Regions from separate parts of the Nonomuraea sp. NPDC003707 genome, predicted to be linked through region 3. Evidence: riboswitches for the same ligand, from Rfam matches in the RefSeq annotation. Region 3 holds a riboswitch; each other region holds the start of a gene.
What was found. Region 3 has a riboswitch for thiamine pyrophosphate ahead of tenA (thiaminase II). Riboswitches for the same ligand answer to the same signal wherever they lie in the genome.

Region 1: it holds a riboswitch for thiamine pyrophosphate, as region 3 does, so the genes downstream of both, ACWDRB_RS51480 (purine-cytosine permease family protein) here and tenA (thiaminase II) in region 3, are expected to answer to the same signal.
Region 2: it holds a riboswitch for thiamine pyrophosphate, as region 3 does, so the genes downstream of both, thiO (glycine oxidase ThiO) here and tenA (thiaminase II) in region 3, are expected to answer to the same signal.

What each region holds. Positions count from the first base shown of each region.
Region 1 covers NZ_JBSFNK010000033.1:54,385-64,916, reverse strand. The annotation lists gene ACWDRB_RS51500 (TenA family protein) at 1-548, shown strand, start outside; gene ACWDRB_RS51495 (Fpg/Nei family DNA glycosylase) at 595-1,473, shown strand; gene ACWDRB_RS51490 (winged helix-turn-helix transcriptional regulator) at 1,494-1,889, shown strand; gene ACWDRB_RS51485 (rhodanese-like domain-containing protein) at 1,886-2,209, shown strand; TPP riboswitch at 2,265-2,380, shown strand; gene ACWDRB_RS51480 (purine-cytosine permease family protein) at 2,371-3,702, shown strand; gene ACWDRB_RS51475 (methylated-DNA--[protein]-cysteine S-methyltransferase) at 3,671-4,240, opposite strand; gene ACWDRB_RS51470 (ATP-binding protein) at 4,334-6,268, shown strand; gene ACWDRB_RS51465 (ATP-binding protein) at 6,590-7,021, shown strand; gene ACWDRB_RS51460 (YidC/Oxa1 family membrane protein insertase) at 7,005-7,646, opposite strand; gene ACWDRB_RS51455 (DUF6412 domain-containing protein) at 7,725-7,925, opposite strand; gene ACWDRB_RS51450 (hypothetical protein) at 7,922-8,095, opposite strand; gene ACWDRB_RS51445 (response regulator transcription factor) at 8,190-8,888, shown strand; gene ACWDRB_RS51440 (sensor histidine kinase) at 8,888-9,991, shown strand; gene ACWDRB_RS51435 (hypothetical protein) at 10,204-10,532, opposite strand, start outside.
Region 2 covers NZ_JBSFNK010000002.1:89,320-99,851, forward strand. The annotation lists gene allB (allantoinase AllB) at 1-450, shown strand, start outside; gene alc (allantoicase) at 453-1,403, shown strand; gene pknB (Stk1 family PASTA domain-containing Ser/Thr kinase) at 1,517-3,421, opposite strand; gene ACWDRB_RS04435 (thiazole synthase) at 3,594-4,349, opposite strand; gene thiS (sulfur carrier protein ThiS) at 4,342-4,542, opposite strand; gene thiO (glycine oxidase ThiO) at 4,539-5,654, opposite strand; TPP riboswitch at 5,644-5,761, opposite strand; gene ACWDRB_RS04450 (NAD(P)/FAD-dependent oxidoreductase) at 5,815-6,984, shown strand; gene ACWDRB_RS04455 (Rv2175c family DNA-binding protein) at 7,015-7,389, shown strand; gene thiE (thiamine phosphate synthase) at 7,367-8,020, shown strand; gene ACWDRB_RS04465 (polyprenyl synthetase family protein) at 8,207-9,274, opposite strand; gene metF (methylenetetrahydrofolate reductase [NAD(P)H]) at 9,444-10,364, shown strand.
Region 3 covers NZ_JBSFNK010000056.1:713-8,911, forward strand. The annotation lists gene ACWDRB_RS61565 (BTAD domain-containing putative transcriptional regulator) at 133-2,961, shown strand; gene tenA (thiaminase II) at 2,942-3,649, opposite strand; TPP riboswitch at 3,641-3,736, opposite strand; gene ACWDRB_RS61575 (hypothetical protein) at 3,769-5,880, opposite strand; gene ACWDRB_RS61580 (MFS transporter) at 6,010-7,209, opposite strand; gene ACWDRB_RS61585 (helix-turn-helix domain-containing protein) at 7,269-8,199, shown strand, end outside.

The DNA of each region.
Region 1 (10,532 bases), on a different contig from region 3:
AGCATCCGACCGTGGCCGGCATCGCGCGTGGCGACCTGCCCGAGGCGGTGTTCAGGTCGTGGCTGGAGCAGGACTACCTGTTCCTGCTCGACTACGTACGGGTGTTCGCGCGGCTGGCCTGGCAGGCGCCCGACGGGCATCTGGGTGATCTGGTGGACCTGGCGCACACCACGTACCACGACGAGTTGAGCCTGCACAGGTCGTTGTCGGCGGAGTTCGGCGCCGATCTGGAGGGGGCGGTGAAGGGGCCGGCGTGCGCGGCGTACACGGCGTTCCTGCTGGAGTCGGCGGTGTCGTACGGGGAGGGGCTGGCGGCGCTTTATCCGTGTATGTGGGGATATTCGACTCTCGGACATATATTGGCGGAAATTTCCCCTGTTGAGTCGAGATATCGGGCGTGGGTGGACACGTACGCGGATCCGGCCTTCGCGGCGCTCACCGCGCGGATCGCGCAGATGATCGACGAGGCCGCGCCGGACCCGGCGCGGGCCGAGGAGCTGTTCGCCGAGGGGATGGCGCACGAGCTGGCCTTCTGGAGCGTGCCGTAGCCGTCCACAGGCTGTGGACGGCCGGACGCGCACGTACCCTGGGGACATGCCGGAACTTCCCGAAGTGGAGTCGCTCACCCATTTCCTGCGCGAACGGGCCGTGGGCCGCACGGTCCTGGGGATCGACGTGGTGGCCTTCCAGGCGCTCAAGACGTTCGACCCGCCGGCGACCGCGCTCGGCGGGCTGACCATCACCGGGGTGTCGAGGCACGGCAAGTTCCTCGACCTCGACTGCGACGGCCTCCACCTGGTCATCCACCTGGCCCGGGCGGGGTGGCTGCGCTGGCGCGACGACCTGTCGGGCGCGAAGCCCGTACGTCCCGGCAAGGGCCCGCTCGCGGTACGGGTCCGGCTGGCGCCCGACGAGGAGGGCCTGGCGCCCGGGTTCGAGCTGACGGAGGCCGGGACGCAGAAGCGCCTGGCCGTTTACGTCACCAAGAACCCGGACGACGTCCCCGGCATCGCCGCACTCGGCCCCGACCCTCTCGACGAATCCTTCACCGTCGACGCGCTCAAGCGCATCGTGGGCGGCAACCGCACCCAGATCAAGGGGCTGCTGCGCGACCAGAAGATCATCGCCGGCATCGGGAACGCGTACTCGGACGAGGTGCTGCACGCGGCCAAGATGTCCCCCTTCAAGATCGCGGCCACGCTGACGGACGCGCAGATCGCCGACCTGCACGAGGCCATCATCGCCACCCTGGGGGAGGCGGTGGAGCGGGCGCACGGGCTGGCGGCCAAGGACCTCAAGGCGGAGAAGAAGTCGGGATTGCGGGTCCACAACCGGGCCGGGCAGCCGTGCGACGTCTGCGGCGACACGATCCGCGAGGTGTCCTTCGCGGACTCCTCGCTGCAGTACTGCCCCACCTGCCAGACCGGCGGCAAGCCCCTCGCCGACCGCCGGCTGTCCCGCCTTCTCAAGTGAGCTCGGCGGAAGAAGGCACTGTGGAACCGCTCGACGACTACGACGTGCGCCAGTGGGACACGCGCGAGGACTGCGAGGTGCGCCAGATCCTCGACCGCATCGCCGACAAGTGGTCGCTGCTCGTGATCGCCCTGCTCGACTGCCAGAGCCTGCGCTTCACCCAGCTCCGCCGCGAGATCGACGGCGTCAGCCAGCGCATGCTCAGCGTGACCCTGCGCCAGCTGGAGCGCGACGGCCTGGTCAGCCGCACGGTCCATCCCGTCGTGCCGCCCAGGGTGGACTACGCGCTCACGCCGCTCGGCCGTACGCTGCACGAGACCATCAAGTCGCTGGTCACCTGGACGGAGACGCACCAGGAGGAGATCGCCGCGGCGCGTGCGGCCTACGACGCCAGGCGCGAGATGATGGAGTCATGACCGTTCCTGAGATCGACGCCAGTGCCGTTCCGGCAGACGCTTACCTGCTCGACGTCCGTGAGCAGGACGAATGGGTCGCGGGGCACGCCCCGGAGGCCGTGCACATCCCCATGACCCAGATACAGGGCCGGGTCGAGGAGGTGCCCGGCGACCGCACGGTCTACGTCGTCTGCCGGGTGGGCGGCCGGTCCCTGCAGGTCGCGGCCTGGCTCAACCAGCTCGGGCGCGACGCCGTCAACGTCGGCGGTGGCATGCAGTCGTGGGAGTTCGCGAGCCGCCCGATGGTCAGCGAGACCGGGCAGCAGCCGTTCGTGGCGTAAAAAGGCCCCACTGTGGCGGTTTCGCCGTCGCTGAGGCATGATGAGGGCGCCAACTGCAGATTGTCGCGGGAGCTCGGGGTGCGCCGGGCTGAGAGGGCAGCCATAGATCCGCTGCCGACCGCCTGAACCTGTCCGGGTAATGCCGGCGTAGGGAGTGTGCGATGACGCATGTCGTCGACGAAGTTCCGCTGACTCTTGAAGGCAGGCCGCCGAAGACCCTGGGCGTGCTCGATCAGGGCGCGCTCTGGGCGAATCTCGGAGTCAGCCTCCTGGGCTTCTCCGGCGCGCTGCTCCTGCTCAACCCCCTGTCCGACGCTCCCCTCAGCCTGACCGCCGCGCTCCTGGCGACCGTGGTCGGCAGCCTGATCGGCACCGCCATGGTGGGCCTGTCCGCCGTCCCCGGCACCCAGACGGGGCAGCCCGCGATGGTGCTGCTGCGGGGCCTGTTCGGGGCGCGGATCTCGTACGTCCCCACGGTGCTGAACATCGTCCAGATGCTCGGCTGGGCCGCGTTCGAGCTGTGGGTGATCGCCAAGGCGGCCAGCGCGATCTTCGGCGCCGTGCCGTACCAGGTGTGGGTGATCGCGGCGGGGGTGCTGACCACCGCGCTCACGATCTGGCCGCTCGGGTCCGTCAGGCTGCTGCGGCGGTACGTCACCATCGGCGTGATCGTGTCGATGGTGTGGTTCGCCTGGTTCTTCCTCACCAGGGCGCCCGCGCACACCGGCGGGTCCTGGACGGCCTTCGCGCCCGCCGTGGACTACGTGATCGCGCTGTCGGTGTCGTGGGTGCCGATGGCGGCCGACTTCGCCCGGCACTCCAGGTCGAGCAGGGCCGCGTTCACCGGCGTGGTCGGCGGCTACACGCTGGCTCAGGTCGCCTGCCTGGGCCTGGGCGTGTTCGCGGTGGCCATGGCGGGGGCCGACAAGGTGGCGGCCGACGGGACGTCGGTGTTCGGCGCGTTCGTGGCGGTGCCGCTGGGCGCGCTGTTCTTCGCGATCCTGGTGCTGCGCGAGACCGACCAGTCGTTCGCCAACGTCTACTCCACCACGGTCTCGCTGCAGAACCTGATGCCGCGGGTGGACCGGCGCGTCTTCTCCGTCGCCATCGGCGTGCTGAGCGTGGCGATCGCCCTGGTCGTGGACGTCAACTCGTACGGGGCGTTCCTCGGGGTGATCGGGGCGGTGTTCGTGCCGATGTTCGCGGTGCTGGCCGTGGACTACTTCGTGCTCGGCGGCTCGCGGAGCTGGAACACCGCGGAGAACGCGCCCTCGCGCTGGTCGAGGCTGGTGCCGTGGGCCCTCGGCTTCGTGGCGTACTGGCTGACGACCTCCGCGCCCACGCTCAAGCCATGGGACGACTTCTGGCAGGGGGTCCGCGACGCCATCGGCTTCACCCGGCAGCCGTGGATGAACGGGGCGCTCGGCGCGGCCGTCGTCGCCGTGCTGGTCACCCTGCTGATCAGCTGGTCGACACGCGCCTTTCGACGTTGAGCAGGTGCTGCTTGGCGGCCGCGCCGCCCGCGTAGTCGCCGAGCGCGCCGTCCTCACGCACCACCCGGTGACACGGCACGATCACGCACACGGGGTTGGAGGCCAGCGCGTTGCCGATCGCCCGCAGCGCGCGCGGCCTGCCGATGCTCGCGCCGATCTCCTCCAGCGTCGTGGTGGTGCCGTACCGGACCGCCATCGTCTTCTGCAGCACCGTGCGGGCGAAGGACGTCGCCAGCGCCAGGTCGACGGGCGTGGTGAACGCGCGCAGACGGCCGGAGAAGTAGGCGTCCAGCTCCCTGCGCACCGGGTCGAGCCGGCGCGGATCCGGCCCGATGAACCTGCCCACGTGCCTCGTGAGCAGCTCGTACACGGCGTTTTCCGGCTCGAAGCTGCACGCCGCGATGCCCTTGCCGGTGACCGCGAGCATCAGCCTGCCGACGGCCCCGTCATAGGGGCCGAAGGCGATGTCAGGAGGCGCATCACCTCGATAGGTGCTGGAGGTCACGCGCAACAGGGCATCGAGATCGTTGCTCGACATGCCGCCAGCCTCCCGCCGCCGAGAATCACCGTGACCGCAGCGTATCGGACGGATCGCCCGACGCACTCACCACGCCACGTGCACTATGGAGGAGTGGGGGACGAATGGGCCGGTAGTGACGACGAAATAGCTCGCGCTGCCCTCGCCGGTTCGCCCAACGCCGTCGTGGTCGTCGACCGTGATCAGAGCGTACTGGTCTGGAACGAGGCGGCCGAACGGCTGTTCGGGTGGACGGCGGAGGAGATGCTCGGGCGCCGGGCGCCGATCGTGCCGGGCGAGCTGACCGCCGAGCACAACGCCGTGCTCGAACGCGTGCGCACCGGCGGCCAGGTCTCGGTCCGCACCAAGCGCCTACGCGACGACGGGACCGTGCTCGACGTGCGCGTCGACATCAGCGCGCTGCGCCTGGGCAGCTCCGTGGCCGGGTACGTCTGTGTGCACCACCTCGCGCGGGCCGACCAGGTGGCAAAGGACCGCATGGCGCGCCGGGCCAGGCTGGTGCGCCGGCTCACCGACGTGGTCGGCGACATCAACTCCGAGCTGGAGCTGTCGGCCGTGCTCGACCGGATCTCGGCCAGCCTCACGGAGCTCACCGGGGCGGACGCGGGCGGGTTCGTGCTGATCGAGGATGAACGGTTGCGGCTGGTCAGCACGTACCAGCTCCCGGAGGCCATCAGGGGCACCACCACGGACCTGCGCACGAGCCTCGTCGACAAGCTCTTACGCACCGGCAAGACCGTCATGCTGGAGTCGAACGGGCTCGAGGACCTGGTCTGGGCCCGGCTGAAGGGGCTGCACACGATCGCACTGGGCCTTGCCGCGGTCGGAGGGCGCCCGTACGGGGCCCTGTACGCGCTGTTCGCCCAGAGCACACCCGGACACCTCGAACTGGAGCTGCTGGAGCTCCTGGCCGGTCACGCGGGCATCGCCGTCGGCAACGCGGTGGCCTACCAGGAGGCGGTGCGGCAGCGGGCGCACGAGCAGGCCGTCTTCGACGCCAGCGCCGACGGCATCGCCGTGCTCGACGGATCGGGGCGGGTCGTCCGGTGGAACCCGGCCGCCGCCGAGCTCACCGCGTTCCCGGCCGACGCCGTCATCGGCGGGCCGCCGCCGTTCCCGCTGCCCAAGCCGGGCGAGAAGGTCACGTTCCAGATGGAGACCGGGCGGTGGCTGGACGTGGTGAGCGCGCAGATCGAGGAGACCGGCGAGGTGGTCATCGACTTCCGCGACGTGACCACGGCCAAGGAGCTCGAGGAGGCCAAGGACCTGTTCCTGGCCACGACCAGCCACGAGCTGCGTACGCCGATCACGATCGTGCGCGGGTTCGCCAGCACGCTCGACCGGCGCTGGGACAAGATGAGCGACCCCGAACGCCGCTCGGCCGTGCACACGATCTCCGAGCGGGCCAGGTCGCTGGGCGAGCTCATGGACCACCTGCTGCTCGGGGCCAGGGCGGGAGCCGACGAGCTCAAGGTGCGGATCGAGGAGTTCGACCTGGCCGAGCGGATCGACGCGGCCACGCTCGGGCTGCCCGCGCTGTCGGACAAGCACCGGGTCGAGGTGGTCATCCAGGACGGGCTGCCGAACGTGCTGGGGGACGCCCTGGCCACGGACATCGTGCTGGGGCAGCTGCTGGAGAACGCGTTCAAGTACTCGCCCAAGGGCGGGCTGATCAGCGTGGAGGCCTGGGCCGAGGCCGACAACGTGATCGTGGTCGTGGACGATGAAGGGGTCGGTATCGCCCCTACTGACCGAGAGAGGATCTTTGAGAGGTTCGTCCAGGTGGACAGCGGCGACCGGAGACGGTTTGGTGGAGTGGGGCTCGGTCTCTACATAGTCCGCAGCCTCGCCAGGGCTCAAGGCGGAGACGTGAGCGCGCACCCGAGACCCGGAGGCGGCACGCGTATGCGGCTTGAACTGCGAGCGAGCGCCGCCGCCTGGACACGAGAGGGAACGCCGTCGCCTGGACTGAGGAGCGGCGGGAGCGAAGCGACCAGAGCGACGAGGGAAGGCGACGGCTTTGAGTGACCGAGCTGCCTCCACGGAGTGGGGGCCATGAGCACGGAGCGGCGGGAGCGCAGCGACCAGAGCGACGAGGGAAGGCGGCGGGTCTGAGCGAGCGAGCCGCCTCACGAAGTGAGGCCATAAGCACGAGGGGCTTTCCGGGCGTAGTTTCCACTATCGGATCCGACACACCGAGGCGGTAACGAGGTGGTCACAGTTGAGCTGATCTATCGTCCAATGTGTACAAGCTGTGATCGAGATGCGGTTTCTGGGATCGAGTAACGGGGCATTTCGGTCGTACCGGGGAGTGTTCCCGCGGGGGGCACAGGGAACGGGGAGGTGGGTGTGTCAAGCGTGGTGCTGCTGCCGTACGCGCCGTCCAGCGTCGCCGTCGCCCGCCAGCGCCTGAGCACTGAGCTGCAGGACAGCGGGGTTTTTTCGACGGCGATCGATGACGCGGTGCTCGTGGTGAGCGAGCTGCTGAGCAACGCGCTGAGGCACGCGCATCCCCTTCCGTCGGGGATGGTGAGAGTGGCGTGGCTTCGGAGTGACGATCACATCGAAGTGGCGGTGAGCGACGGGGGTGCGGCGACCGAGCCGCGCGCGGGCCGCCCGACCCTGTCGTCGCTCGGGGGCCGGGGGCTCGGCATCGTGGAGTACGTGGCGGAGAGCTGGGGGGTCCGGCACGACGGTGACACGACCACGGTGTGGGCCATCCTGCCCGCTCCTCGCGGGTCGTTGAACGGGCAGGTCACAGCCCTCAGAGAGGCCGGCTAGCCAGCACCGCCCGCTCGGTCGTGGCCCATGCCATGGACACGAGCAGGTAGAGCCCGGCCGCGAGCGGCAGCACCAGCGTGGCGAGCACGGAGCCGTACGGCATCCATGGCAGGAGTCGCTTCAGCCAGTCCGGCTGGTCCTCGGTCACCTTGATGTTCCTGGCGGAGAACCATGCCACCACCGCGACCAGCGCGATGACCAATACAAAGACCAAAACCGGCGCACTGACCAGACCGAAATTGGCCACCGTCCCGGCGACCTGCTGACCCAGCGGAGCGCCGAAAAGGGTATGTCCGGCCAGCGCGGTCGGATGCGTGGCCACCCGGTACATCAGCCACATGAACGGAAACTGCCCCAGCATCGGCAAGAACCCGGCGAACGGCGAAGTGCCTTCCTTGGCGAACAGCGCCGAGGTCTCCTTGGCCAGCCGCTCGGGGTTGCGCGCGTGGCGCTTCTGGAGCTCGCGCAGCTTGGGGGCGAGCCGCTGGCGGAGCTTCATGGTCCGGGACTGGCGGACGTTCAGGGGCAGCAGCAGGAGCCGTACGGCCAGGGTGAACAGCACGATGCCCAGCGCGGCACTGCCCCCGGACATGCTGATGACGAACGTGACAAGAGAATCGATCATGAGCCCTACTTGGAGTGAGATGAGGGAAAAGGGCTCACTCGTACGAGGAGCCCCGCTTGACGATGAAGCGGGGCATGCCTAAGGGGCTCGTGGACGCGAGCGACCGGCCGCGTCAGGGTCGCGCTGCCGCTGGAAGGCGGTACGGCGCGCGTAACTCAGCGGAAAGCTCGGCGGCCCTCCACTGAGGATGGGCAGGAACGTGGCTGCCCACGTGGCCAGCAGCAGGATCGCCAGCATGGTGATCCCGACCAGCCACGGGTCGAACAGGAAGAACGTCAATGCGATCGGGAGGACTTGCCCACCACGGTGACCGCGACGAAGACGAGCAGAGCGATCACCCCGATGATCAAAGCGATCTTGACCAGGCCTACCAGCATCGGCAGCAGGAAATTGAACAGCACGAAGAGACCCAGCAGGGTCCCCAGCACGAGCATCACGACTCTACCCATGCAGCAACCGTACGTCCTCCGGACATGATCCGCGAGGCTTACGAAGCAATGACGTACCTGACACTTACGTGTTCCCCGGCCGTACCGTGAAGTCGTGAACACGCGCATCCTGGTGGTCGATGATGATCCGACCGTTTCCGAGGTCGTCGCGCGCTATCTGGAGCGCGACGGTCACGAGGTCGAATGCGTCGGCGACGGGGTGGAGGCGCTGCGCAGGGCGCTGGCCCATCCGCCCGACCTCATGGTGCTCGACCTGATGCTGCCCAAGCTCGACGGGCTGCAGGTGTGCAGGAAGCTCAGGGAGCGCTGGCCCGTACCGGTGATCATGCTGACCGCGCTCGGCGAGGAGATCGACCGGGTGGTCGGGCTGGAGACGGGGGCCGACGACTATGTGACCAAGCCGTTCAGCCCGCGGGAGCTCGCCCTGCGCGTGCAGTCGGTGCTGCGGCGGGCGCGGGGTGCGTCCGTCACCGGCGGCACCGGGGTGCTGCGCGACGGGGATCTGGTGGTGGACGTGGGGGCGCACGAGGTTCGGCTGCGGGGGGACGAGGTGATGTTGACGGCGCGGGAGTTCGATCTGCTGGCGCACCTCATGCGCAACCCGCGGCAGGCCTTCAGCCGCTCCGCGCTGCTGAACCAGGTGTGGGGGTGGTCGTTCGGCGACTCCTCCACCGTGACCGTGCATGTCAGGCGGCTGCGGGAGAAGATCGAGCCGGATCCGACCGAGCCGCGGAGGATCGTCACGGTGTGGGGGGTCGGATACCGGTATGAGCCGATGGAGGGCGGTTCCTGATGCCGCAGCCCGGTGACCTGCCCATGGTCGTGGCGGTGGCGGCCGGGCTCGGGCTCGTGGTCGCGCTGCTGGGCATCGGGGTGATGTGGCGGCTGCGCACCAGGTCCATCGGGGTGATGATGGCCGTGGTCGTGGTGGTCGCCGTGGCGGCCACGCTGGTCGGGGTCGTGGCGATCATCATGAAGATGATCATCGAGGGTCCCGTCAAGGACTTCGTGCTGAGCGTGGTGGCCGTGGGTGGGCTGGTGGGGCTCGGGGTGGCGTTCGTGCTGGCCAGGCGGGTGGTCGCGGAGAGCCGGCGGCTGGTGGATGCCGTACGCGACGTGCCGTTCACCGCGCCCCGGGGGCTGCCGGCCGAGCTCCAGACCATCGCGAACACCCTGGAGGAGGCGTACGCGCGGGAACGGGCCCTCGAAGGGGCGCGGCGGGAACTCGTCGCGTGGGTGAGCCACGATCTCCGTACGCCGCTGGCCGGGATGCGGGCCATGGTCGAGGCGCTGGAGGACGGGGTGGTGTCCGACCCGCTCACGGTCGCGCGCTACCACGCCCAGATCAAACTGGAGGTGGAACGGCTCTCGGGGATGGTGGACGACCTGTTCGAGCTGTCGCGGATCCACGCGGGGGCGCTGCGGCTGTCGCGTTCGCGCATCGGCCTGGCCGACCTCGTGGCCGACACCGTCGCCGGGGCCGAGCCGCTGGCCAGGGCCAAGGGGGTGGTCCTGACGGCCGAGGCGTCGGCGTCCCTGCCGGTGGAGGCCGACGCGGGGGCGTTGGGGCGGGCCCTGCGGAACCTCGTGATCAACGCCATCCGGCACACGCCATCGGACCGGACCGTGGTGCTGCGGGCCGGGGTGGATGAGGAGGGGATGGCTTGTCTGTCGGTTGCGGACTGTTGCGGGGGGATTCCTGAGGAGGACCTGCCCCGGGTGTTCGAGGTCGCCTTCCGGGGGGAGGCCGCTCGTACCCCTACGGCCGACGGCGGGGCGGGGCTGGGGCTCGCCATCGCGCAAGGGATCGTGGAGGCGCACGACGGGGTGATCGGGGTGGTCAATGACGGGCCGGGGTGCCGGTTCGAGATCCGGCTCCCCCTGGTCGCCGGCTGACCGGCCCGCTCGTTCCTGACCGGGCTCCTCGGCAGCCTCCTGCTGTACGGCGGCTCGTGCGCCCCTGCCACCGGGCCGCTGCCACCGGGCCGCTGCCACCGGGCCGCTGCCACCGGGCCGCTGCCACCATGCTCCTGACGCCATGCTCCTGACGCCAGCCTCCTGGCGTCGGGCGCTGGGGCGCGTCTGGTATCGGCCTCCTGGTGCGGCCCTCAGACGCTCTCCGGGAGCTCCGGCTCGGCCGGATCCCTCGGGGCGCCGAACGACTCCGACATCGCTCGAAATGTCGGGCAGGGCCAGCGCCACATGCAGCTCCGGCATCGCAGGATCGGATGGGCGGCGTCGCTGGTGATGCCTCCCGCGTCCCTCGGCTGGTGAAGCTCGAGCAACCTCAGCCCGAGCTCCAAGAACCTGAGCAGATCAGCCCGGGCACCGCCCAGGAAGTCAAGGTCCTCGATCGCGAGCCGGGTGCGGATGGGGACGTAGCCTTCGCGGTTGACCAGGCTGCGGAGGCGCTCTGCTTCGTCATGCCATGAGGTGG
Region 2 (10,532 bases), on a different contig from region 3:
AACCGCGACCTGCTGTGGGACGGGCTGGCCAGGGGCGTGCTGAGCTGCGTCGTGTCCGACCACTCGCCCTCGCCCGCCGACCTCAAGGTGCCCGACTTCGCCGCCGCCTGGGGCGGCATCGCCTCGCTCCAGCTCGGGCTGCCCGCGGTCTGGACGGAGGCGTCGCGGAGGGGGTACGGGCTGGGGGACGTGGTGCGCTGGATGTCGGCCAATCCGGCGGCGATGGCCGACATTCCCGGAAAAGGCGGGATAAAGCCGGGTAATGATGCCGATCTGGTGGCCTTCGACCCGGCCGCCGACAACCCCGTGGACGCCGCGCGCCTGCACCACAAGAACCCGGTCACCCCGTACCACGGCCAGGTGCTCAAGGGCGCCGTACTGACCACCTGGCTGCGCGGGCGGCCCGTGGACGACGTGCCGCACGGACGATTCCTGTTGGGAGAGCAGTAGATTTGCCAGGCTTCAGCACCCTGCCGGACCTCGCCCTGCGCACGCTCGGCGGCTCGGTCGTGGCGGCCAGCGACGAGTCGTTCGCCGAGAAGGAGAGCCTGATCCGGCCGGGACGGCCCGGCTTCCAGGCGGAGACGTTCGGGAGCAAGGGGCAGGTCTACGACGGGTGGGAGACCCGCCGCCGCCGCTCGCCCGGCCACGACTGGGCCCTGGTACGGCTCGGCGTCCCCGGCGTGATCCGCGGCGTGGTGATCGACACGGCCTGGTTCAAGGGCAACTACCCGCCCCACGCCCGCGTCGAGGCGGCCTCGGTCGAGGGCCACCCCTCCCCGGCCGAGCTCGAGGCCGCTGCGTGGACGGAGATCGTGCCCCGGGCCGAGCTCACCGGTGACAGCGAGCACCACTTCGCCGTCACCGACGAGCGCCGGTTCACCCACGTGCGGCTGAGCATCTTCCCCGACGGCGGCGTCGCCCGCCTCCGGGTGCACGGGGAGGCGCGGCCCGACCTGTCCGTGTACGACGGGCTCGGCCTCGACCTGGCCGCGCTCGCGAACGGCGCGCTGGTCACCGCCTGCTCCAACGAGTTCTACTCGGCCCCCAACAACGCCATCGCCCCCGGCCTGGCCCGCCACCAGGCGGAGGGCTGGGAGACCGCCCGCCGCCGCGGCGACGGGAACGACTGGCTGGTCATCCGGCTGGCCGGGCGCGGCGTGATCGGTCTGGCCGAGATCGACACCACGAACCTGCTGTTCAACGCGCCGGGCGCGGTCTCGCTGACGGGCCTGGACGGTGACCGGGAGGTGGAGCTCCTCCCGAGGAGCCGCCTGCAGCCCGACACCCCGCACCGCTTCCGCCTGGCCCACCCTGACCCGGTCACGCACGTACGGGTGGACATCTACCCGGACGGCGGCCTGGCCCGCGTCCGCCTCCACGGCCACCTCGCCACGCCCTGACCAACCCCAGGTCGTGGCGGCGGCCCAAGCCTCAGCGCCGCCTCACCCGTGCGACGGCTCTCTGCCGGCGGCGCGGGCGTTCCGGTGATCGCCCGTGCGTCGCCGAAGGGACCTCACTGCCAGAGGACGACCGTGGCCCCCTGCGGCCGCTCGCTGTTGGGCAACGGCCGCTGGAACTGGACCACCCCGCGGTTGCCCAGCCGCTGCACCCGCACCTTGAACCCCAGCGCCTCTAACTCCGCCTTGGCGTCCCTGACCTCTTTGCCGATCACCGCCGGCACCAGGGCGAACTGCTGGTCGTCGCGGGCCTCGTCGTCCCTGTCGCCGTTGAACCAGTCCCAGAAGTCCGTCTGGCACCGGGCCACCGTGACCATGACCTGCGCGCCCTTGTCCACCTCGGACTTCGCCTTGGGCGTCTGCGCGATGACCGTGCACGGCTCGGCGTCGTCGTCGACCTCGTTGACCTGCACCTGGAAGCCCAGACCGCCGAGATATTGGGCGGCCTCGTCCTTGGGCATGCTGTTGACGTCCGGCATCACCAGGCCGGCGCTGACGTAGATGTCGACCTTGGCGCCCTCCCGCACCTTCTCGCCGACCTGCGGCGAGGTGCGGATGACCTTGTCGCGCTCGACCTCCTGGTTGGCCAGCCGCTTGACGACGCCCACGGTCAGCCCGGCATCGGCGATCTTGGCCCGGGCCTGGTCGCCGGTCATGCCCTCGGTGTTGGGCACGGCGACGCGCTTGGGCCCGAGCGAGGGGACCAGCGTGATCGTGGTGCCCTTCTCCACCTCGGTGGCGGCCGCCGGGTCGGTGCTGAGGACCAGGCCCGCGGCCATCTTCTCGTTGTTGACGCCGTCGGCCTCCTGGACCTTGAAACCGGCCGCGGCGGCGCTGCTCTTGGCCAGCGCCAGGTTCTTGCCGACCAGGTCGGGGACGGAGACCATCTCGGGCTGCGCGAAGTACCAGCCGGTCAGTCCGACCGCGACCACCATCACCCCGGCCAGCAGCACCAGGAACCAGTTGGGCTTGAACCCCGCCCGCTGCCGCTGCGGCGGCACCTCCGCCCGCGGCTGGATCAAGGTGTGGGCGGGGGCGGGCTGGGGCATCGAGGCGGCGCCGGAGGCGTTGAACACCTGCGTCTGGGCGTGGGAGGTCGGCGGGTTGGTCAGGCGCGGCAGCATCCGGTGCGCGTCGACGGCGGCCACGAGCATCGCGGTCGCGTCGGCGGGGCGCTGGTCCGGCTCGCGGGCCGTCGCCTGGGTCACCAGCGTGTCGATCAGCGGCGGCACGTCGGGGAACACCGAGGACGGCGCGGGCACGGTGTCGTGGACGTGCCGGTAGGCCACCGACATGGGCGTCGCGCCGTCGTACGGCTGCTGGCCGGTGACCAGCTCGAACAGCATGATGCCCGCGGCGTAGACGTCGCTGCGCACGTCGGCGGCGCCGGTGGTGACCTGCTCGGGCGCCATGTAGCCGATGGTGCCGATCATCACGCCGGTGCGGGTCTGGTTGGTGGCCTCGATGGCCCGGGCCAGGCCGAAGTCGACGACCTTGACCCGGCCGTCGTCGGTCATCAGGACGTTTTCCGGCTTCACGTCGCGGTGGACCATCCCGGCCTGGTGGGCCGCGCCGAGGGCGGCGAGCACCGGGATCATGATCTCGAGCGCCTCGCGGGCGGGCAGCCTGCCGCGCTCGCGAAGGATGTCGCGCAGCGTCTTGCCGGGCACGTACTCCATCGACAGGTAGACGACGTCGTTGTCCGTGCCCTGGTCGAAGACGTGCACCACGTTGGGGTGTGAGAGGCGGGCAACCGACTTGGCCTCGCCGATGAACCTCCGCACGAACGCGGGGTCCTCGGCCAGTGAGCCGTGCATGACCTTCAGCGCCACCGTCCGGTCCAGGCGGACGTCCAGCGCGAGGTAGACGGTCGCCATACCGCCCCGGGCGATCCGGCTCTCGATGCGGTAGCGCCCATCGAGGAGCCGCCCGACCAGGGGGTCCGCAGTCGTCGTATCCACCCCGCTGAGTTTACGGGCGTTTTGCCACTGGGAGGGCCTCGCCGCCCGAAACCGATGCTGAGACGTTCCCGTTGGAACGTCCCAGCTCCCCACGCGTCCCTCGGGTCAGCGAGCCACCGTCACTCGGCCCGGGGGCCACCGGCACTCGGCGGAGGGGGCATCGGCACTCCGGTCAGGGAGTCATCGGTGAGGAGGCCTCGGCGTAGCGCCTGCGCGGGATGCGGCCCGCCAGCCGCGCCAGCCGTCCGGCCTCCACGGCCTGCTTCATGGCGACCGCCATGAGATCGGGCCGCTGGGCCCTGGTGACCGCCGTGGCCAGCATCACGGCGGCGCAGCCCAGCTCCATCGCCAGCGCGGCGTCGCTGGCCGTGCCGATGCCCGCGTCGAGCACCACCGGCACGGAAACGGCCTCCACGATCAGCTCGATGCTGTGCGGGTTGCGGATGCCGAGGCCCGAGCCGATCGGCCCGCCCAGCGGCATGACGGCCGAGCAGCCCGCCTGCTCCAGCCGCCGGGCCAGCGCCGGGTCGTCCCCGATGTACGGCAGCACCACGAACCCGTCGGCCACCAGCCGCTCGGCCGCGTCGAACGTCTCGATCGGGTCGGGCAGCAGGGTCCGCTCGTCGGAGATGACCTCGACCTTGATCCAGTTCGTGCCGAGGGCCTCCCTGGCCAGCCGCGCCGTCAGCACGGCCTCACCAGCCGTGAAGCAGCCCGCGGTGTTGGGGAGCACCTTGATGTCCCGCTTGCGCAGCACGTCCAGGACCGAGCCGCGGGCGTTCGGGTCGAGCCGCCGGATCGCCACCGTGGTCAGCTCGGTGCCGGACGCGGCCAGCGCCTGGTCGAGCACGTCCAGCGAGGGCGCGCCGCCGGTGCCCATGATGAGCCGGGAGGAGAAGCTCTCCCCGGCGATGATCAGATCATCCACCTTGCACCGCCGTCAGAACCTCCACCCGGTCACGGTCGCTGAGCGCCGTCGTCTCCCACGAGCTCCGCGTGACCACCTCGTCGTTGACGGCCACGGCCACTCCGGTGGTGGCCGTGGTCAATGTGCGTACGGCCTGCGCCACGGTCGTGCCGTCGGCCACCTCGTGCGAGGCCCCGTTGATCATCACAATCATGAAATATCCCGAAATCTCCCGGGCGAGCACATTGCCGCGAGCTCGCCCTCCTCGCCCAGCAGGATGTCCGCAGTGAGCGGCGCCAGGAGCACGCCGCCCCGGTGATGGCCGGTGGCCAGCGCCAGCCCAGGGGTGCCGCTCGGGCCGATGAGCGGCAGGTTGTCCGGCGTGCCCGGCCGCAGCCCGGCCACCACGTCGGAGACCTCCAGCTCGGTGATGCCCGGCACCAGCTCCCTGGCGTCGCGCAGCAGCTCGTAGAGCCCGCCCGCGGTCACCCTGGTGTCGAAGCCCATCTCCTCCTGCGTGGCCCCGACCACCAGCTCGCCGTCGCCCCGGGGGACGAGGTAGACCGGCGTGCCGTGCACGGTGCCGCGGACGCACCGGGTGAGCAGCGGCTGCGGCGAACGCAACCGCATGATCTGCCCCTTGACCGGCCGGACCGGCACCTCGGCCAGCCCGGCGCTCCACGCCCCGGCCGCCAGGATCACCCGCTCCGCCCGCAGCTCGGCTCGCCGGTCGTCGCCGCCGGACGGCTCCAGGCGTACCCCTGTGACCCGGCCGCCGTCGCGCAGCAGCTCGCCGACGCGCGCCCGTACGAGCTGGACTCCCCGCCGGTCGAGCGCGGCGAGCAGCGCCGCCGTCACGCGGCGCGGGTCCACCCAGGAGTCGCCGACGGCCAGCAGCCCGCCCCGCACCGAGGGGGCCAGCATGGGCTCCAGGCGGCGGCACTCGCGGCCGGTCAGCCGCCGGACGGGGAGCTCCAGCTTCTCCAGGTACGCGGCCAGCTCGTCCAGCGCGGCCAGGTCGTCCGCCCCGAACGCCACGTCGAGCGTTCCCTCGGAGCGCAGGTCCAGGGCCTCGGGGCCGGCCAGCCCCGCGTCGGCGGCCAGCTCGGCGGCGAAGGCGGGCCAGCGGCGTAGCGACGCCACACCGAGCCGCAGCAGCGGCACCTCCGTGTAGGTGACCTCGCTGACCGGCGCCAGCATCCCCGCGGCCGCGTGTGAGGCCCCCGAGGCGGGGGCCGGGTCCACCAGGGTGACGGGCCGCCCTTCGCGGGCAAGCCGCCAGGCCAGCGAGAGGCCGACGACCCCGCCGCCCACGATCACATCCATCCGCGCTCCCTTCGCCGGCATGATCCGGATCAGGTGTCTTGCGGTCGAAGGCCCGATGGCAGCCTTCCTCTCAGCCCGGTCACGGCCGGACTCCCGCGCGTCTTACGCCCCCAGCCTACGGCCTCGCTGCGACGCCCGGACACCGGCCCACGTTAGGGTCATGAACGTGAACGAAGTCGTGGTGGTGGGAGCGGGCCTGGCCGGAGTGCGCACCGTGGAGGCGCTGCGCGCACAGGGGTTCGGCGGGCGGATCACGCTGGTCGGCGAGGAACGGCATCGCCCCTACGACCGTCCACCCCTGTCCAAGGCCGTGCTGTTCGGCGACGCCGACACCAGCTACGTCGACACCGACCTGGCCTCGCTCGACGTGGTGTTCCAGCCGGGGGTCAGCGCCAAGGCGCTGCGCGAGGGGGTCGTGGAGACCACCGAGGGCGAGCTCGGCTACGACGGGCTGGTCATCGCCACCGGCGCCGAGCCGATCAGGCTGCCCGGCGACGGCCCGCAACATGTGCTGCGCACGCTCGACGACGCCCACGAGCTCAGGGCCATGCTCGTCCCCGGCGCCCGCGTCTCGATCATCGGCGCCGGCTGGATCGGCGCGGAGGTGGCCACCGCCGCCCGCCGCGCCGGGTGCGCGGTGACCGTGATCGAGGCCGGCCCGGCGCCGCTCGCGACGGCCGTCGGCGCCGAGATCGGGGCCCGCACCGAGCGCTGGTACGACGGCATCGACCTGCGGCTCGACACCATGGTCGACTCCGTGGACGAGGGCGGCGTGCGGCTGGTGGGCGGCGAGTTCGTGGACGCCCACGTGGTGGTCACGGGCATCGGCGTGCGCCCGGCCGTCGAATGGCTCACCGGCGCCGACATCGACCTCCACAACGGCGTCGTCGTGGACGAGCACCTGCGCGCCTCCCTCCCGAACACGGTCGCCGTCGGCGACTGCGCCGCCTGGTGGTCGCGCCGCTGGCAGACCAGGCTCAGGGTCGAGCACTGGGACACCGCGCTCAACGCCCCCGAGGTGGCCGCCGCGAGCTTGCTGGGCGAGGACGTCGCGTACGATCCCGTTCCGTACTTCTGGTCGGAACAGTTCGGGCACATGGTGCAATACGCCGGTCATCATTTGGCAGGCGAGCGCCTGATCTACCGGGGCGAGCCGGAGGGCAAGTGGTCGGCCGTCTGGCTCACGGCCGACGACGCCCTCGCCGCGGTGCTCGCCGTGGACCGGCCGCGAGACCTCGTACAGGGGCGCAGAATCATCGACGCGGGACACCGTCTCGACGCGGAACGCCTGGTAGATCCAGAAGTCTCTCTACGGGATTGTGTTGTTTGAGCAAGCACGGCATGTGGTAGTTGTGGTTTCGTGACGCTTTCTGTTGCACAGATCGACCGGGAGACCGACCAACTCGTCGACGAGTGGCTCACGCTCCCCGAAGTGGCCTCGCGCCTAGACCTTTCGATCGGGCGGGCCAAGCAACTCCTCAAGGACCACAAGCTGCTCGGCGTACGCCGGGGGGGCGGCGGGCCACAGGTGCCCGCTGTGTTCCTCGATGGAAAGGATGTGATGAAGGGCCTGCCCGGCACGCTGACCGTGTTGCTGGACGCCGGCTACGACGATGTCGAGTCGCTGCGCTGGCTCTTCACCCCTGACGAGTCCCTGCCCGGATCGCCCATCGAGGCGATCAAGGCCGGCCGTCATACTGAGGTCAAGCGGCGTGCCCAAGCCCTCGGTTTCTGAAGCCCGCCTCTATCTCTGCACCGACGGCCGCCGCGACCGCGGCGACCTGGCGGAGTTCCTCGACTCGGTGCTGGCCGGCGGCGTGGACATCATCCAGCTGCGGGAGAAGGGTCTGGAGGCCCGCGAAGAACTCGCGCTCCTCGAAGTCTTCCGCGACGCCTGCGACCGGCACGGCAAACTGCTGGCCGTCAACGACCGGGCGGACGTCGCCTACGCCGCCCGGTCCGACGTGCTCCACCTGGGGCAGGACGACCTTCCTGTGACGGTCGCGCGAGAGATACTCGGCGACGACATCGTCATCGGACGGTCCACCCACTCCGCGGCCGAGGCTTCCGCCGCGGCAGCGGAGCCGGGCGTCGACTACTTCTGCTGCGGCCCCATCTGGCCCACGCCCACCAAGCCCGGCCGCCCGGCCCCCGGCCCGCCGCTGCTCCGGCACGCGGCGGCGCTGGAGACCTCGCGGCCGTGGTTCGGGATCGGCGGCGTCGACCTCGCGAACCTGGACGAGGTGATGTCGTACGGCGTGCGCCGTGTGGTGGTCGTACGCGCGATCACGGACGCGGAGGACCCGGGCGCGGCGGCGGCGGAGTTCGCCAAGCGCCTGTCCTCCGCCTGGCCGACAAGCCCCTGACCGACAAGCCCCTGACCGACATGAGCCCCTGACCGACATGAGCCCCTGACCGCGGCGGCCACCTGACCACAGGAAGCCGCCCGGCCGTACGGGGCCCTGTGACCCGCGAGGCGCCCGCCACCACACGGGCGCCGCCGAGTCGGAGGCCGGGCCCAGGGTGGCGATCCCTGCCCAGGACAGGTCAGGTCAGGTCTTGCGGGAGGTGGCGGCGATGGCCAGCTCCGTCAGAGCCGCGCGCGCCTCCACCGTGATCGGCGCCTCGTCCAGCGCGGACAGCGCGTCCCCCAGATAGTCGCCGATCAGGTCCTCGCACTCCTGCAGCGCGCCCGTCTCGTCGATGATCTGCCGCAGCGTCTCCACCCCGTGCTCGTCCAGCCCGGGATCCCCCAGCAGCCGCCGGACGGTCTGCGCCGCACCCGGGGACGCGGCAGCCAGCGTGCGGGCCACGAGCATCGTCCGCTTGCCCTCCCGCAGGTCGTCTCCGGCGGGCTTGCCCGTCTGCGCCGGGTCGCCGAACACCCCCAGGATGTCGTCACGCAGCTGGAACGCGATCCCGACCCGCGTGCCGTAACCCGTGCACAGCTCGTCCATCCAGGGTGCGAGCTTGCCGCCGGCGAGCACCAGCCCGAGCCTGAGCGGCTGCTCCACCGAGTATTTGCCGCTCTTGAACAGCGCCACCCGCAGCGCCGACTCGAACGTGTTCTCGCCGTGCGCCTGCTCCAGCAGGTCGAGGTACTGGCCGCACATCAGCTCCGTACGCATGTGGTCGTGCACGGGCTGGGCCGCCGCCAGGGACTCGGGCGGCAGGCCGCTGGTGCGCCACATCTCGCCCGACCAGATCAGCAGCAGGTTGCCCAGCAGGATCGCCGCGCCCTCGCCGAACTGCTCCGCGGACCCGTACCAGGCGGACTTCTCGTGCAGCGCCTGGAACCGGCGGTGCGCGGACGGCATGCCCCTGCGCAGGTCGCTCTTGTCCATCACGTCGTCGTGCACCAGCGCGCTGGCCTGCAGCAGCTCCAGCGAGGCCGCCGCGGTGAAGATCGCGGGCACGTCCGTGCCGCCCGCGCCGCGCCAGCCCCAGTAGCAGAACGCCGGACGCAGCCGTTTGCCGCCGGCCAGCAACTCGTCGGCGGCTGTGCGCAGCGGCTCGAGCTCGGGGTCACCGGGGGCGGGCAGCTGTCGTTCGACGAACTCTCCGAGGGCACGCTCCACCTGTGTGCGGAGGGTGTTCATGCCAACGGCGTCAGTGGTCATGCCTTGAGACTAGTGGCCGCGTGCGGGGGAGCGGATGTGCAGGTGTCCCAATAGGGGCATCTGGGGTGGCGTGGACGGCGATGTGCCGCTCGTGCCGGTGACATGGCTGTGGCGGCAGGGGTGACACGGCCGTGACCTTGAGTCGGCGAGGTCCCTGTAACCTTGGCACATGGCGCTTGGTCGACCCTCCATCCTGCCCGATCGTGTTCCCACCGTCCGCGACATGCTCGCCGCCGGTGGCCGGTCGTTCTCCTTCGAGTTCTTCCCGCCGAAGACCGACGAGGGAGAGCGGCAGCTCTGGAAGGCGATCAGGGAGCTGGAGTCGCTGCGGCCGACGTTCGTGTCGGTGACCTATGGCGCGGGTGGTTCCACGCGTGACCGCACGGTCGACATCGTCGAGCGGATCGCCCACGACACGACGCTCACGCCCGTGGCGCACTTCACGGCGGTCAACCACTCGATCCGCGAGCTGCGTCACCTGGTGGGGCGCTTCGCCGACGCCGGGGTGCGCAACATCCTGGCCGTCCGCGGCGACCCCCCTGGCGACCCGACGGCCGAGTGGCTGCAGCACCCCGAAGGCGTCCTCTACGCCGAGGAGCTGGTGCGGCTGATCAGGCAGGCGGGCGACTTCTGCGTCGGCGTCGCCGCCTTCCCGTACAAGCACCCGCGCTCGCCGTCCATCGAGAGCGACACCGAGTTCTTCGTGCGCAAGTGCGAGGCGGGGGCCGACTACGCGATCACGCAGATGTTCTTCCGCGCGGACGACTACCTGCGGCTGCGCGACCGGGTGGCGGCCAGGGGGTGCGACACGCCGATCATCCCGTGCATCATGCCGGTGACGCAGATGAGCACGATCGCGCGCTCGGAGCAGCTGTCGGGAGCGCCGTTCCCGGCGGAGGTGGCGGCCCGCTTCGAGGAGGTCGCCGACGACCCGGCGGCGGTGCGGCGGCTGGGCATCGAGCACGGGGCCGAGCTGTGCCGGCGGCTGCTCGACGAGGGCGCGCCGGGCATCCACTTCATCACCTTCAACCGCTCCAGCGCGTCGCGCGAGGTCTTCCAACGCCTCGACGCGGTGCCCCTTTCCGCCTGAAAACCTGTCGTTCTTTACGGCGGAGCACGGGCGGCGCCACCCGCCGCCCGTGGCCTCCAGGAAGACGCCCGCTGACCCGCACGTGGCCGCCCGCCGCACGCATTGCGCCGGAGAGGGGTTGTGCGGACCTGGGCCGCACGCCGGGTGGGAGGCGCGCTGGGCGGAGTC
Region 3 (8,199 bases):
CTCTTGCTGGGGATCAAGATTGCGAGTCCGGCATACAAAGAACATCCAAAATCGGTATAAAGGCCCTTCCAGCTTGAACGCTTCACCAACGGACGCCCTCGCACGGCGCCCAGCTCAGGAGAACGCGCGGTCATGGTGGTTGAACAGCCCGTATTCAGTGTTCTTGGGCCGTTGCAGGCCCGGGTCCCGGAAGGGCCCCTACGCATCGCGGGCAGGAAGCCCAGGCTCCTGCTCGCCTCGCTGTTGCTGGAGGCCAACGAGGTGGTCAGCTCGGAGGCGCTCGTCGAGGTGCTGTGGCCCCGGACGCAGCCGTCGTCGGCCGTGGCCAACCTGCGCACGTACGTGAGCACGCTGCGCTCGGCCGGCGTCCAGATCGAGGCCCGGCCCTCCGGTTACGTGATGCAGCTCGACACGGGGCGGCTGGACGCCCTGGAGTTCGAGGACCTGGTGGCCAGAGCGCGGGCGGCGGGGCGTACCGAGGAGGCGGCGGAGCACTTACGCCGGGCGCTGGCGTTGTGGCGCGGCACCCCGCTCGGCGACCTGCCCGCCAGCGCGCTGTGGGACGGGCGGCTGCGCGCGCTCACCCAGGCCCGGCTGGCCGCGGTCGAGGAGCTGGTGGCGCTGAAGCTGGCCCGCGGCGAGCACGCCGCCGCGATCGACGACCTGCGCGACCTGATCGGCGAGCACCCCTACCGCGAGGACCTGTGGCAGCAGCTGATCCTCGCCCTGCACCACAGCGGCCGGCGGGCCGAGGCCCTGAACGCCTACGCCACGATCAGGCGGCAGCTCGTGGACGAGCTGGGCATCGAGCCGGGGCAGGAATTACGCGACGTGCACGCGTCCGTGCTGGCGGGCGACACCCCGCCCGCGCCCGTCGCGGCGGCGCCCCACCAGCTCCCCGCGGACGTGCCGGACTTCACCGGCAGGGCGCAGGACGTCGCGGCCGTGACGCGTGCCCTGTCCCCCGAGGCCCACCGGCCGGACGGACCGCCCGCGATCGCCGTGGTGACCGGACCGCCGGGGGTGGGCAAGTCCGCGCTGGCCGTGCACTGCGCCCACGCGTTACGGGCGGGCTACCCCGCCGGCCAGCTCTACCTGTGCCTGGGCGGCACCGACGCCGAACCCGCCGACCCGCTCGCCCTCCTGGCCGAGGCGCTGCGCGCGCTGGGCGTCGCGGAGCCGGCCCTGCCGCCGACCGTGCGCGAGCGGGCCTCGCTCTACCGCTCCCTGCTGTCCGAGCGCCCGATGCTGGTCCTCCTCGACGACGCCGCCGACACCGCCCAGGTACGCGCCCTGCTCCCCGGCAGCGGCAGCGCGGTGCTCGTCACGAGCCGCCGGCGGATCGCCGAGCTGCCCGGCGCGCTCCAGCTCGAACTCGACGTGCTGCCGCCCGCGGAGGCCGAGCAGCTCCTGGGCCGGATCGTCGGCCCCGAACGGGTGGCCGAGGAGCGCGAGGCCGCCCGGGCGATCGTGCGCTCCTGCGGCCACTTACCGCTGGCCGTCCGCGTGGCCGGGGCCCGGCTGTCCGGACGGCCCGGCTGGTCGCTGGGCGTGCTGCGGCAGCGGCTGGAGGACGAGGCCGGCCGCCTCGACGAGTTACGCGCCGGCGACCTGGAGGTACGCGGCTCGTTCGAGCTCAGCTACCGGCGGCTGTCCGACGACGCCGCCCTGGCCTTCCGCGCGATCGGCCTGCTCGGCGAGCAGTCCGTACCCGGCTGGGTGGCCGACGCCGTGCTCGACCGGCCCCGGGCCGACGCCGTCGTGGACACCCTGGTGGACGCGAACCTCCTGCGGCTGGCCGGCACCGACCACGTCGGCCAGCCCCGCTACCGGCTCCACGACCTGATCCGCTGCGCCGCCAAGGAGAAGGCGGGCGGCGACACCGAGCGGCACGCGCTGGCCCGGGTGCTCGGCGGCTGGCTGACCGCCGCCGAGCACGCCTCCCTGCGGCTGCCCACCACTCTCTTCGGGCTGACGTCCGACCTCGCGCCCCGCTGGAGCCTGGAGCGGGAGACCCTCGGCCGCCTGACCGCCCAGCCGCTGTCGTGGTTCGACGCCGAGCGGGAGTCCCTGGTCGAGGCCGTACAGCTGGCCGCCGGCGCGGGCCTGGCCCAGTCCGCGTGGGGACTGGCCGCCACCCTGGTCCCGTACTTCGACCTGCACTGCCTCCTGGACGAGTGGCAGCTGACGCACCGCCTCGCCCTCGACAGCGCCCGCGCGGCCGGCGACCGCCTCGGGGAGGCCGCGATGCTGCGCGGCCTGGCCCAGGTCTGCCTCTACCAGGACCGGTACGCCGAGGCCGAGGACATGTTCAAGCGGGCCCGCGCCATCTTCCACGAGCTGGGCGACACGCGGAGCGAGGCCATCTCGATCTGCGGGCTGGCGGCGGTCAGCCAGTTCTCCAACCGGCATCTCAAGGCGCTCGCGTCCTTTCGGCAGGCGCTGGCCATGTTCCTGGCCATCGGCGACCGCAGCGGCGAGGCGTACGCGCGGCAGGCGATCGGGCGCGTCTACCTGTCGCTGCGGGACCTGCAGCAGGCGTCCCGGTGGCTGGGGGACGCGCTGCGGCTGGCCGAGGAGCTCGGCGACGCCCACCGCGAGGGCTGCGTGTCGATGCAGCTCGGCCGCATGTACGACCTGTTCGCCCAGTCGGACCGGGCCATGCGCTACCAGGGGCACGCGCTGGGCATCTTCGAGGCGCTCGGCGACCGCCACTGCGGCGCGTACGCGATGCGGAACCTGGGTGGGCTCCAGGTGGCCAGGGGCGACCGTTCGGACGGCTCCGACCAGTTGGAGCGCTCCCTGGTGATCTTCCAGCAACTGGGGGATCGCAGCGGGGAGGCGGACACGTACCAGACGCTCGGCGAGCTGTACCGTTCGTCCGGCCGCACCGCGCTGGCCACCCATTACCTCCATCAGGCCCGTGAGCTGCGCAGGGAGCTCAGCGAGTCGTTCGCGTGAGCTGCGGCCGGAGCCATTGTCCCGTGGGCCAGGTCTCCAGGCGCCAGGCGCTGTCCCAGAACATCCACTCGTACTCGGTGGCCCGGCAGAACGCCTCGTCCATCGCCCGGCGCGTCTCGGGGTCGGCGCTCTCGGCCAGCCGGTCGGTGATGGCCTTGGCCTGCTCCACCGAGGCGGCGAAGGCGGGGTCGGAGTAGGTGCCGATCCAGGTCCGGTACGGGTGGTCGGCCGCGCCCGCCGTACGTTCGAGCAGTGCCGCGCCGACGTCCTGGTAGACCCAGAAGCACGGCAGCACGGCGGCGGCGAGCACGGGCAACGGGGCGGCCAGGGCCGTGGCCTGGAGGTAGGAGGAGTAGGCCAGGCAGGTCGGCGAGGTGGCGACGGCCGCCGTCTCACCGGCCGTCAGCCCGAACTCCTCCAGGTAGCCGGTGTGCAGGGCCCGCTCGACGACCAGCGCCGTGTGCGCGCTCTGCGCGAAGAACGCGGCGTCGGCCGGGGAGCCGGCGCGGGCCGAGGCGGTCGCGAGGACCTTGGCGTAGGCCACCAGATAGCGCCCGTCCTGGACCAGGTAGAACGCGAATCGCTCCCGGTCGAGGGTGCCGTCGCCGAGCGCGGCGTTGAACGGGTGGTCGTGGATCGCCTCGAGCAGCGTGGCCGTGCGCGCCCAGATCTTCTCACAGAAGGTCACCGATGACGTCCCTTCGCTAGTGCGAACTAGATCAGGTTCGACGGGTGTGATCTCAGCCCGGCAGCCCGGGCACCCCGCGTCACGGCCAACGCTAGCAGAGAAGCTCCGGCCCGGTCGTGTCAGGCGGGGATCAGCTCGTGCAGCGTGCCCGGGGTGTAGACCCGCGCACCCTCCGGGAAGCCGGCCGGCGCCTCCAGCCCGATGTAGGTGGTGGGCCCGGCCGGCGTGCTCTTCGCGCGCAGCAGGTCGGCCAGGTAGCGGACGCGCAGGAAGTCGCGTTCGACGATGGAGCGCACCAGCAGGGAGGCGCTGACGCGGTTGCCCTCCACCTGGTTGAAGCCGGGGTGGCCCTTCAGGTAGAGGTGCAGCCACTTCACCAGCCAGCCGCCGTCGGCGCCGCGCAGGAACACGAGCGGCAGGGCGATCCGGCCGGAGCCGCGCAGGTCCGACTTCATGCGCACGGTACGCGGCTCGAACGGCCTGCCTTCCTGCGCGGCGTCCCTGGTCATGTAGCCGAAGAACGCCTCGGCGGCCTCGTCGAACGCTTCCCCGTCGTAGATGTTCACCTGCGGGATGATGATCGGCTGGGTCGCGGCGGCGAGCCGGATGTCGATGAACTCGGACGCGCCTTCGGGCGCCTCGGTGAGGTCGCCGGAGTACCGGGCGAAGTCGTTGGTGTAGTTCGTCCAGGAAATGTGCGTCGGGTCGTCGTAGGAGGCGTCGAGCATGAGCGCGGACAGGTCGTAGTCGGTGCGCTGCCGGGCCTCGCGCCAGTGGACGAAGAACCTGAGCAGTTCGCCGTCCACCGCCGACACCGAGCCCCGGGGCAGCATGCCGAGCCCGGGCACGACGGCCTTGCCGGACAGCGGCAGGGCGACGTCGAGCACGTCGGGATCGACGATCAGCTCGCCGGGGTCGGGGAGGCGGCGGGCGATCTCCTCGTCCAGGATGGCCAGCGCCCGCGCCAGGGCCTCCTCCTCCAGCGGCGAGCGGGAGTCGGGGGCCGCCCACGCCCTGCCCTGCCGGTTGACGAAGACGCGGCCCGCGACGGGGGCGAGCCGGTTCTGCAGATGCTCCCGCAGCGACAGCAGGACGCGGCCGGAGGCGCCCGAGGCAGCCCCTTCCGCGGCGTCCAGCACGGCCGACGTGGACAGGCCGGTCCGCAGCAGGTGGTCGAGGCGGCGCAGCAGCACGCCGGGGGCCTGCTCCAGCAGCTTCACCGCCTCGGCGGTGCGGCCCGCCGACAGGGCGGTCTCGACCCGGCCGTCCAGGCTCGGGGCCGGACGCGTGCCCCTGGCGGTTTCGAAGACGGCCCGGGCGCGCGGAAACTGCGGGTACTCGTGGGGGTGCAGCCGTTCGCCGAGCCGCTTCCACTCCTCCCGGTGGCGCGGCACGTCGCCGAGCCTGGCCGGGGAGGCGACCGCGTCCAGGGCTCCCAGCAGGGCGCGGCGCTCGGCCCGGCGGAACGAGCGGAACCTGGTGGGCTCGGCCAGCGTGACATCGCCGCCGGAGCAGCCGCAGGCGAGCCGGAGCACGTCGGTCACGGTGTCGACCAGCAGCGGCCGGCCCTCGGCCAGCCGGACCTCGTTGACGATCGCGCGGTTCTCACGCACGGGGATGCGCTCGGGCTCGTCGGCGCAGAACCCGGCCAGCAGGCGCAGCGCGGCCAGGTCCTCGGCGGCCAGGGGCACCTCGGAGCCCGCCAGCGAGAAGTAGAGCTCCCGCGCCTCCGACTCCAGGCTCCCGCCCAGCTCCAGCACGGTCACCCGGTCCCCGGCCAGCGGGATCAGCTCGGCGTGCGCGGCCAGGTCGGCGTAGGTGTGCTGGTAACGGCCGTAGCCGGGCAGGGAGAGCAGGTTGAGGGTCGAGGTCTCGACACGGGCGGCGGCGACCGGGTCGAGCAGGGCCTCGCGTAGCAGCCCGGCCCAGAACTCCAGGGTGTCGGGCACGTTCCTGGGGAAGTCGAGGAAGTACGCGTTGTGCCGGACGTGGTCACCCACGAGCGTGCGGACGGCGGCCAGAATGCGGACGCCGAGGTCGACCACGGTCTCGCCGCGCAGCCCGGACAGCCGCTCGAGCAGCGCGGCCGAGCACGTGAAGCCGACGCTGAGCAGCACCGCGTCGAGCTGGCGGGCCGCGGTCTCCCCCCAGCCGGACCCGGATCCGGCGGGCGCGGCGCCGATGGGCACGCGCAGCCGCCGGGCAATGACGAGGCTTTCCAGAGTGTCCACGAACGGCACCATATAGCCGGGACGCGCCCGATCGCGGGGGGTTTTCCGCGCCCGTGCCAAGGGTGCGGCCGGTCAGCGGCGGGGCTGCGCGAGCTCGGCAGCCAGGCCCGCCGCGCGCTCAACGGCCGGTCAGAGGTGGGGGGCCGCTTCGCGCGTACCGCCCGGGCGCAGCACGCCCGCCAGCGCCAGCGCGACCAGGACCCCGGCACCGCCCGCCACCGCGATCGCGGGCCCGGGGGCGATCACCTCTCCGAGCGCCCCGACCAGCGCCGCCCCGGCCGCCTGCCCCGTCATCAGCCCGGACGACTGCAGCCCGAACGCCTGCCCCCGCACCTCCTCGGGCACCGACTCCACGAACCGCCGCTGCAACCCCAGCTGGTACGACAGCCCCGCGGTCGCCACCGCGGCCAGCACGGCGGCCCACGCCATCCCCGGCCCGAGCGCGAACCCCACCCACGGCACGCCGAGCAGCACCGCCAGCGGAAACGACAGCCGCTCGCGCAGCCCCGGCGCGGCGAACCTGCCCACCGCGAACTCCCCCACCGCCATCCCGCCGGCCGCCGCCGCGAGCACCACCCCGGCCTGCCCCTGCCCGCCCAGATAGGGCACGACCATGGCCTCGGCCCCGGCCAGGAACACGCACGGCAGCCACCCCGCCAGCAGCAGCCCGCGCACCCGCCCGTCGGCCAGCAGCCGCCGGTTGACCCGCAGCGTCTGGCGCACCGCGCCCGCCCGCGCCGTGCCCCGGGCGGGCCGGTACGGCAGTCCGGCCCGCAGCACCACGGCGGCCACCGCGGCCAGGCCCGCGGTCGTGGCCAGCGCCCCCGAGGGCCCGGCGACGGCCAGGAACGCGCCCCCGGCCGCCAGCCCCGCGATCTGCGCGCTCGCGGAGGCCACGTTCAGGACCGACCGCCCGAGCACGAACGCGTCGCCGGGCAGCACGTCGGGCAGCATCGCCGCCCGCGCGGCGAAGAAGACCGGCGTGAACAGCCCAGTGACCAGCACCAGCGCCAGCATCGCCCAGACCGGCAGCCCCGCGAAGGCCAGCAGCAGGCACGTCACCGCCCTGACCACCTCGCCGGTCACCATCAGCGCCCGCGGCGGCAACCGGTCGGCCAGCGAGAGCAGCAACAGCCCGCCCACGATGAACGGCAGCCAGCCGGCCATGTACGCGGCGGCCGACAGGCCGGCCGAGCCGGTCCGCTCATAGACCAGCACGGACAAAGCCAGCATCTTGATCGAGTCCCCGCCGACCAGCAGCGCGAAGCTGCCGAACAGGACCCGGAACTCCTTGACGGCGAACACGTCGCCGAACGTCGCCCCATTCACGTCCACGATGGTGCGGACCGGACCGGCGAGCTGGCGACTCTTTCGGATATAACCGAAAGGTGCCCGTAAGAATCGAGGTCACCCCGCAGGACCTGGTGGCCACCAGGTTCGCGATCTCCCCGCTGATCGAGACCATGCACGCGCAGTGGGTGCTGGCGGGCCGGCTGGAGGCGGGCGTGCACGGCCGGTGGGCCGCTCGGTGGCGGGGCACGTACCGGGAGCTCGAACGTGCCCACCCCGTGCTGCGGGCCGCGGACGCGATCAGCGGCAACCGGCGCGGCACGAACGTCGCCTTCATCGCCCCGCCGCCGACGGCCGTGGACGTGCCGTTCGAGGCTGAGCTGGCCGCCATGCGCAGGACGCCGCTGGAGCAGGCGCACGCGGAGATCGCCCGGGCGCTCGCCGGGCGGCCGGCGGCGGGCGGGGTCAGGGAGCTGCTGGCGGGACCGCGGGTGGTGGAGCGGTTCGCCGACGCGTACGAGGCGCTCTGGACGGAGATCGTCTCCCACGACTGGCCGCGCTTCCGCGCGATCCTGCAGCGCGACGTCGCCCATCGGGCGGGACGGCTGGCGGCCTACGGCTGGGCGGCGGCGCTGGAGGACCTCAGCCCGCAGGTCCACTGGCGGCCCCGGGGGCAGATCGAGGTCGAGCTGACCAGCCTCCACGGGCTGCGCAGGCTCGGCGGCAAGGGGCTGCTCTTCCTGCCGTCGGCGTTCACGACCGCCGTCGGCGCCTATCTGGAGGACGCCTGGCCGTACGCGATGATCTATCCCGCGAGGGGCGCCGCGGCCGTGCCCGCCGCGGCCGACGCCGACCTGTCGGCCCTGATCGGCCGCAGTCGCGCCCGCATCCTCGCCGAGCTGGCCGAGCCCGCCACCACCACCCAGCTCGCGGCCCTGCTCGGGCAGAGCCTGGGCACCACCGGCGGCCATCTGGCGGCGCTGCGCAGGACGGGCCTGATCGCGGGCACCCGCGTCGGCCGCGGCGTCC